DNA from 2 places in the Vagococcus luciliae genome. Region 1 is predicted to be linked to the other one. Evidence: riboswitches for the same ligand, from Rfam matches in the RefSeq annotation. Region 1 holds a riboswitch; the other holds the start of a gene.
What was found. A riboswitch is a leader RNA that binds a small molecule or an ion and turns the genes downstream of it on or off. The one in region 1 is predicted to bind thiamine pyrophosphate.
Positions count from the first base shown of each region.

Region 2: linked by a shared signal. The riboswitch ahead of thiT (energy-coupled thiamine transporter ThiT) and the one ahead of G314FT_RS03570 (ECF transporter S component) in region 1 are both predicted to bind thiamine pyrophosphate.

Region 1 covers NZ_CP102451.1:676,121-680,742, forward strand. The annotation lists gene G314FT_RS03550 (DUF4396 domain-containing protein) at 1-93, shown strand, start outside; gene G314FT_RS03555 (MgtC/SapB family protein) at 201-908, shown strand; gene G314FT_RS03560 (HdeD family acid-resistance protein) at 1,022-1,546, shown strand; gene G314FT_RS03565 (DUF4809 family protein) at 1,612-2,019, shown strand; TPP riboswitch at 2,136-2,224, shown strand; gene G314FT_RS03570 (ECF transporter S component) at 2,369-2,929, shown strand; gene G314FT_RS03575 (ECF transporter S component) at 2,949-3,515, shown strand; gene G314FT_RS03580 (ABC transporter ATP-binding protein) at 3,512-4,622, shown strand, end outside.
Region 2 covers NZ_CP102451.1:274,931-279,552, reverse strand. The annotation lists gene G314FT_RS01515 (SpaA isopeptide-forming pilin-related protein) at 1-2,402, shown strand, start outside; TPP riboswitch at 3,070-3,172, shown strand; gene thiT (energy-coupled thiamine transporter ThiT) at 3,235-3,795, shown strand; gene nrdF (class 1b ribonucleoside-diphosphate reductase subunit beta) at 4,365-4,622, opposite strand, start outside.

The DNA of each region.
Region 1 (4,622 bases):
TTAATGATGCAAGTTGCTATGTTGGTTGGATTTTGTACAGCATATCCAATGAATTGGTGGTTAATTAAGACAGGTATTAAAGAAAAAATGTAGAAAATATTGTTGTCATTTTAAACAATATTTTTTTGTTATTTTATTAAAAATGAAAGGGGATACTTAAATGGTATAATAGAAAGTAAGATGAAAAAGGAGGGGTCGTTATGACATTATTGTCACTTGCTCAAACAGTTTTAAGATTAGGGTTATCCATTGTAATGGGAGGTACTATTGGGTATGAAAGGGAACAAAAAAACCGTCCGGCTGGGATGAAAACACATATATTAGTCTGCTTAGGAGCAACCATTATTGCATTAATTCAACAAGAAATAGCTAATGAAGCTATAAGTTTGGTACAAGAAAATCCAGATATTGCGCATATTGTAAAATTTGATCAATCTAGATTAATCGCTCAAGTAGTAAGTGGTATAGGTTTTCTAGGAGCAGGAACGATTATTGTAACAAGGCAACGTATTACAGGCTTGACAACAGCAGCATCATTATGGTCATGTGCTGCAATTGGTATTGGTTTGGGGATGGGTTTTTATTTGGTCACAATATTAGGATTTATATCAATAATGTTTTCGTTATCATTAGTGAAGCAAATTATTACAGTTTCTAAAGTAAATAATTTAGAAATTCAATACGTGCATAGAAAAGAAACAAAAGATTTTATTCATCAATATTTTGAAGTACGTCAAATTGAAATAGAAGATGTTACATTTGAAGTTCAAATTATCGAAGGTGAAAAATATTATAAAAATGTTTATACGATTGATTTGCCGAAAACATTAACCTATGCTGATGTGATTGAAGAGTTATCTATGTATTCAAATGTACGGGAAATAAGGTTAGTGGCTATTAGTGATTAAATTAAGAAAAAAATGTTATTTATTAATAAATAAGGTACTATTTCTTGCGATTTATATTATTAAAGAATAATATTGTATTGAGAGTAATATTTTAAGAAGGGAAGAGAGTTATTATGTCAAATGAAAAAAATGGATTTGATTGGTCCTCATTTTTATTAGGAATTTTGTTTATCTTTGCATCGTTGGCGTCGTTTCAAGATCCTGCTGGAAATTTAGTGGCAATCGTTGTAGTTTTTGGAATGTTTGCTATTATTAAAGGTATTTTTGAATTGTTTTTAAGAAAGAAAGTGAGAGAATTTATAGGTTTTTCTGCAACAATGCCAATAGTAGTTGGTATTTTTGATATCATTGTTGGTATCTTTTTATTATTTAATATCTCTGCAGGTGTTGTGGCTCTACCATTTGTGTTTGCTATTTGGTTTTTAATTGATTCATTAGTCGGTTTATTTAGTTCAAATGCTTTAAAAAATTTGAATACAGGTTACTATTGGTTCTCAATCATTATTAATATTTTAGGTGTGATTGTAGGATTCATACTTTTAGCAAATCCACTATCATCTGCTTTGACATTGAGCTTTTTAGTAGGGTTTTATTTTATGATGTTTGGTATGACTGAAATTATCTATGCTTTTCGTTAATATGTTTGATGGATATGCTATAATTGAGTTAATTAAATAACAGTAAACTCAAAGGTGTGATAAAGATGGAAAAAGTAATGGTACATTGTACAACTGAAATTGTACATGGTGGATGTAATGTCTGCCCAACAACTGCTACCGCTACTTATGAGGTAGAATTGTCAGGTAAAATGATTGGGATTCCGAATTTAGATGTTGTGTCACTTCTTCGCCCAATTGTGAGAGAGCATGGTTATAAAGAACGTCAAGAATATGATGTGACAGGTGATTATGATGTGTTTGAAACATCAAACAACAGTGTAGATGTATTTGAAACCTATCAAGGACTACGCTTTAAAAATCAAGAAATTGAAAAAGAAGTCAAACCTACTTATGAATCAGATGATGACGTATTTAAAGTAGTAAATGAGTTGTTAACAGATTTATTTAAACTTGATGCGGTAGAATTTGTGACAGACATACCTGAAAATTAAAAAGTTAAGCGACTAGTCGCTTAACTTTTTTTATTAATATCACTATATTTATAAAGATTTGTGAAAATGGTTGGCTATTCTATGAAAGCGTGTTATATTTGAATGGAATTGAATATAAGAAACATTTGGGGTGCGTAAAGCTGAGATTATACCCATGGAATCTGATCCAGTTAGTACTGGCGAAGAGAAATGTGTCATTTATGACAAAACATTGAACCTAGGTCTATTTACGCCCATCCAATTTATTTGGACGGGCTTTTTTATTTGGATGAGTGTCGATAATTGTTATAGTGAATCAGAATGTACAAACCTCCTTTGTTTCTTTTAATGAGAAAAAGGAGGTTTTTTTTTGTTACAAAAATGGTCGTTACGTGAGGTAGTATTACTTGCGTTTTTAGCTTTTTTATTTGGTGGAGTCTTTATGGGAGCAGGTTTTTTAAATGCGACACTAAATATTTTACTAACACCATTAGGGTTGGGATTAATTGGGAAACAGGTGATTTTTGGAATGTGGACAATGGCAGCACCAATGGCTGCGATGTTAATTCCTAAAAAAGGCAGTGCCATCTTGGGAGAGGTATTAGCAGCCTTAGCTGAAATGATTTATGGTAGCTATTTTGGACCAGGTGTTTTATTATCAGGATTTATTCAAGGTCTTGGGACAGAGTTAGGATTTATTGTAACAGGGTACAAACGATATGATTATCTTCCGCTAGTGTATGGAGCTATTGGAACAACTATTTTTAGTTTCATTCACACATATATTAAATATGGCTTTCATGTGTATCCATGGTGGATGATTACGACACTATTTTTAGTGAGATTACTATCAGTGATGTTTTTTGGAGTAGAGGTTGTATCATTTGTGATGAAGTTATACAACAAGAGCCAACGATTAGCAACACTTTAAATATAGGAGGATGGGTAAGATGAAGGGTAAATGGACATTACGTGAGGTTGTTTTATTAGCATTATTAGCCTTTTTATTTGGCGGAGTATTTATGGGGGCAGGATTTTTATATGCAGGGTTATCAGCTGTGTTAACGCCACTTGGATTAAGTCCTTTTGCTAATGAAATATTATTTGGGTTATGGACAATGGCAGCACCAATGGCAGGGATATTAATTCCTAGAAAAGGAAGCTCCATTTTAGGAGAAATGTTGGCTGCATTAGCAGAGATGTTATATGGCACGTATTTTGGACCAGGTGTTCTTATTTCAGGTTTTTTCCAAGGACTTGGAACAGAACTAGGGTTTATGGTAACACGATATAAACGCTACGACATCGTGCCATTATTTTACGGGGCAATTGGTACAACGGTCTTAAGTTTTGTATATGAATTTTTTAAATTTGGATATGGAACGTATTCAATTGGAATGATTTTATCACTTCTTGCTGTGCGATTTTTATCGGTGACGTTCTTTGGCGTTGTTGTGGTGTCAATGGTCATGAAGCTTTATAACCGTTCACAAGAGCTTTCGGTAGTAAAAGAATGAGAGGGATTGAATTAAGTGAGTTGACGATTAAACGTGGCGATAAAGAGGTGTTACGTCAGGTTGACTTTGGTTTTTCTCCTCATGAATTTATTTTGCTATCTGGTACCAGTGGTAGTGGTAAATCAACGTTATTAAAAGCCATTGCTGGATTTGCTGGTGTGCCATATTCAGGTACAATCACCGTTGATGGCAAGAGTCTAACACAAGCGAGTATGTCTGATAAGGCTAGACAGATTGGTATGATGTTTCAAAATCCTGGCCAACAATTTACAATGAAAACACTACGTCGTGAAATTATTTTTGTTTTAGAAAATCTGCAAACAAAACCTAGTGATATCACGGAACAAATGCACGAGGCTGTTTTATTAGCAGATACGACAGAATTATTAGATAGACAGTTATCAACTTTATCAGGTGGGGAAAAGCAACGAGCAGCATTGACTGTTTTACTAGCGATGAGAAGTCCATTTTTATTATTAGATGAGCCGTTTGCCAGTATTGATCCTAAAACAAGAAAATTATTGATTCAACAGTTACATCAATTAAAAAATCAAGGTAAGACGATTATTATTTGCGACCATGATTTTAATGATTATGCTGATGTGGTTGATACATGGGTGACACTAGATAATCAAGTATTACAAAAAGTTCCAGTAGCCCTTTTAAAGCAAGAGCAGACAAATGTCCTGTTGACGGATCATAGAGCATCTATGGATACCATTTTAAGATTAGAAGGTGTCAGATACAAGCAAAATAAACGCGAGTTACTTAGTCAAGATTCTTTTCATTTTTCTAAAGGAATCACCACACTTACAGGAAATAACGGAACAGGGAAATCAACGTTATTTCGTTCGATAGCACAATGTCATCGTTATAAAGGTAAGATGTTTTTATACGATAAAAAGCTTAAAAAAAGCCGTACGCTATATCAGACATTATCCTTAGTTACTCAAGAAGCGGAAAAACAATTCGTGACACTCACACCAGCTGAAGAATTTACTTATAGCGAGTATCAGTGGGAGGACGCTAAACGTCAAAGACAGGAAGCGATTGAGTTTTTAGGATTGGAACCACTACTTAATCGGAGCGTGTTCCATCTCAGTGAAG
Region 2 (4,622 bases), 400 kb from region 1:
TAGAATATAACAATCGTAGTAACCATGAAACAGAGGATTTTTCAGATGCTAATTTGATATGGAACTTTGGAAATAATATTACAGGTTTAAATATAGAGGCCCCTTTTTTAGGGACTGTTTTGGCTCCAAAGGCAGATATAAATGTGGATAAAAATCTTGATGGTAGTATAATCGGGAAAAATATTAAAATAAATAGTGAGACTCATCGATGGGATCCAAACCCAATTTTTCCAATATTTGGAGCAGTACGTTTGATCAAAGAAGATGGGTTAACGCATGAGGTATTATCTGGGGCCAAATTTAGTTTGTATACGGCCGCGGGTGAGGAAGTGGCGAGTGAATTGACCACGAATGCGAAAGGCATTTTAAATTATGAGGGCTTATCTGTGGGGTCGTATTACTTTGTGGAAACTCAAGCCCCAGAGGGGTATGAGTTAGACACGAGCCCTCAACGATTTGCGATTAAAGCAGGTGAAACCAGTGAAGTGACTGAGATGAAAATGAGCAATCAAAAGACGGCGGAAGAACGTGGGGCCGTTCGATTGATCAAAGAAGATGGGTTAACGCATGAGGTATTATCTGGGGCCAAATTTAGTTTGTATACGGCCGCGGGTGAGGAAGTGGCGAGTGAATTGACCACGAATGCGAAAGGCATTTTAAATTATGAGGGCTTATCTGTGGGGTCGTATTACTTTGTGGAAACTCAAGCCCCAGAGGGGTATGAGTTAGACACGAGCCCTCAACGATTTGCGATTAAAGCGGGTGAAACCAGTGAAGTGACTGAGATGAAAATGAGCAATCAAAAGACGGCGGAAGAACGTGGGGCCGTTCGATTGATCAAAGAAGATGGGTTAACGCATGAGGTATTATCTGGGGCCAAATTTAGTTTGTATACGGCCGCGGGTGAGGAAGTGGCGAGTGAATTGACCACGAATGCGAAAGGCATTTTAAATTATGAGGGCTTATCTGTGGGGTCGTATTACTTTGTGGAAACTCAAGCCCCAGAGGGGTATGAGTTAGACACGAGCCCTCAACGATTTGCGATTAAAGCGGGTGAAACCAGTGAAGTGACTGAGATGAAAATGAGCAATCAAAAGACGGCGGAAGAACGTGGGGCCGTTCGATTGATCAAAGAAGATGGGTTAACGCATGAGGTATTATCTGGGGCCAAATTTAGTTTGTATACGGCCGCGGGTGAGGAAGTGGCGAGTGAATTGACCACGAATGCGAAAGGCATTTTAAATTATGAGGGCTTATCTGTGGGGTCGTATTACTTTGTGGAAACTCAAGCCCCAGAGGGGTATGAGTTAGACACGAGCCCTCAACGATTTGCGATTAAAGCGGGTGAAACCAGTGAAGTGACTGAGATGAAAATGAGCAATCAAAAGACGGCGGAAGAACGTGGGGCCGTTCGATTGATCAAAGAAGATGGGTTAACGCATGAGGTATTATCTGGGGCCAAATTTAGTTTGTATACGGCCGCGGGTGAGGAAGTGGCGAGTGAATTGACCACGAATGCGAAAGGCATTTTAAATTATGAGGGCTTATCTGTGGGGTCGTATTACTTTGTGGAAACTCAAGCCCCAGAGGGGTATGAGTTAGACACGAGCCCTCAACGATTTGCGATTAAAGCGGGTGAAACCAGTGAAGTGACTGAGATGAAAATGAGCAATCAAAAGACGGCGGAAGAACGTGGGGCCGTTCGATTGATCAAAGAAGATGGGTTAACGCATGAGGTATTATCTGGGGCCAAATTTAGTTTGTATACGGCCGCGGGTGAGGAAGTGGCGAGTGAATTGACCACGAATGCGAAAGGCATTTTAAATTATGAGGGCTTATCTGTGGGGTCGTATTACTTTGTGGAAACTCAAGCCCCAGAGGGGTATGAGTTAGACACGAGCCCTCAACGATTTGCGATTAAAGCGGGTGAAACCAGTGAAGTGACTGAGATGAAAATGAGCAATCAAAAGACGGCGGAAGAACGTGGGGCCGTTCGATTGATCAAAGAAGATGGGTTAACGCATGAGGTATTATCTGGGGCCAAATTTAGTTTGTATACGGCCGCGGGTGAGGAAGTGGCGAGTGAATTGACCACGAATGCGAAAGGCATTTTAAATTATGAGGGCTTATCTGTGGGGTCGTATTACTTTGTGGAAACTCAAGCCCCAGAGGGGTATGAGTTAGACACGAGCCCTCAACGATTTGCGATTAAAGCAGGTGAAACCAGTGAAGTGACTGAGATGAAAATGAGCAATCAAAAGACGGCGGATAGAATTATTGTTAAGGACAAAAAAAATATCAGACGACAATTACCAAAAACTGGAGATAAATTTGATATAGAATTAATTTATATTGGTTTTTTATTACTATTATCATGTGTGATGTTATTTTGCCTCAATTAATATAATATTTTTATATAAGATATAAATAATAAAAATATCTATGTGATTACTATTTACCAAGAATTAATTGGAAATTAGTAATCACATTTTTTATTCATGGTTTTAGCTATATTAGAAATTATATGAAACAGAAAAATGTATGTAGTGTGTTATGTAAAAGAAATTATTTTATCAAAAATAGCTTCTTTTTATATAATGATGATAAAAATTTGGTATTTATAAGAGAAATTGTTACGAGTTATTGAGCTTTTACACTAGAATATAGAAGAAAAGTAATATAAAATATATGTTAAATTCAGACAAGGCATAGGAAAATTAAGACTAGAAAAGTTTAAAAAAGTATCGTGAAGCGTTTTTTGATGTCAAAAAAGATACGGGTGAGGGATTTCAACAACGAACTCTTTATGTATTAACGTAATATTTGTATGATTATGTTATGAATAAGGAGCAGAATTTTTTAAAGAATGCAAAAAAGATAGAGGAAATATGCTACTTACTTGTTAATGACTATCATCGCTTAGCGCAAGGGATGACTGATATTATTCAAATTTGTAAAAATATTGTATCTGAATAATTAAATAATTAGATGATTAACAGAGTATGAGTGATTAATTTGACTCTTAAGCGGATACATGACATACTGTGTGTGGAATAAATCAAATACATAACCGTCACAAAGGGGAGCCCTTCAAGCTGAGAATGAGTCTAAACTCTAAACCCTCGAACCTGATATTGTTAATTCAATCGTAGGAATTGTGTGAAGTGGTAGCAAGTAAGTACTGCTCTTTTGTTGATTGGTCACGTATGAATCAATAATAGGAGGAGTTTTTTTATGTCTAAAAGGTCAAGAATTATTTTAGAGGGGACGATCGTTGCCGCATTATCAATGGCATTATCGTTTATTCCATTAAATATAGGGACAGGATTTTCTGTTTCCTTAGGAATGATTCCCTTAACATTATATGCATTACGTCGTGGAACTGTACCGGGAATATATGCTGGGTTAGTTTGGGGCTTACTACATTTTTTAATGGGACAAGTTTATTTTTTAACCGTCTCTCAAGTTATTATTGAATACATTTTTGCTTTTGCAGCGGCTGGTTTTTCTGGCTTGTTTAGTAAAAAACTACAAGCAACTTTGAAAACTAATTCATCAAATGCTTGGAGATATGTTGTTTCTGGAACATTTGTTGGTGTGTTAGCGCGTTACATTTTTCATTTTATTGCCGGATTTATCTTTTGGGGTAAATATGCCATTTGGGGATTATCCCCAGTGACGTATTCATTAGTAGCAAATGGGATAAGTGGTTTACTGACTGGTGTTGTGACAATGGTTATTTTACTATTAATCTTGAATAAAAATAAAAGCCTATTTATGCCACAAGATAATTAATCTATTTGAAGAAACACTCTTTAATAAAGGGGTGTTTTATTTTTTGTTTTAAAAGTGGTAAACTTAAACAAATACATCGTAGCTAGGAGCATCTTATGAGACAAATTTAGACCATTTCACTTAGTGTAAATAATTTAAACAGGTGATGAAATTATTCACCTAAGTGAAAGTAGAAAAAATAATGAAAAATATTCCTCAAGTGACAGTTACATAACAAAAAATATCCTCAGAAAAAATTGCATCAGTTTATTCAACAAGTAGTGTATATTATGTTCATTGATTTTTTCTTTAAGTTTAATCTTGTTAAGTATTGTATCAGATAAGCTGGGTGTTAATATTGTACTTATCATTTCTAGTCTCTGTTTATTAGTTGTGACATATATTACAAAAAGATACAATCGCTTTTTTAATTAATAATTGCTCTCCTTGATAATTAGGGAGGGCTTTTTTATTTTACTTCTACTGGGTGAGATATTCTTTTAACCATAAAAACACACCCGTTGAATTTATGTGAAATAAAACGGGTGTGTTTTTAGAGTTTTGTAATAAACGGGTGAGTCTTTTTGGTTTTACATACCGATTAAGTAATCATCATTTTCCATTGCTTCTACTGTCCCAAGTAAATAACCATTTCCTACTTGAGAGAAAAAGTCATGGTTACTTGTACCAGTTGATAAGCCGTTCATGACAATAGGGTTCACGTCATTGGCTGTATCTGGGAATAATGGAACCATCCCTAAGTTCATTAGAGCTTTATTTGCATTATAACGCAAGAATGTTTTAACCTCATCTGTCCAACCTAATTTATCATATAATAATTCAGTATA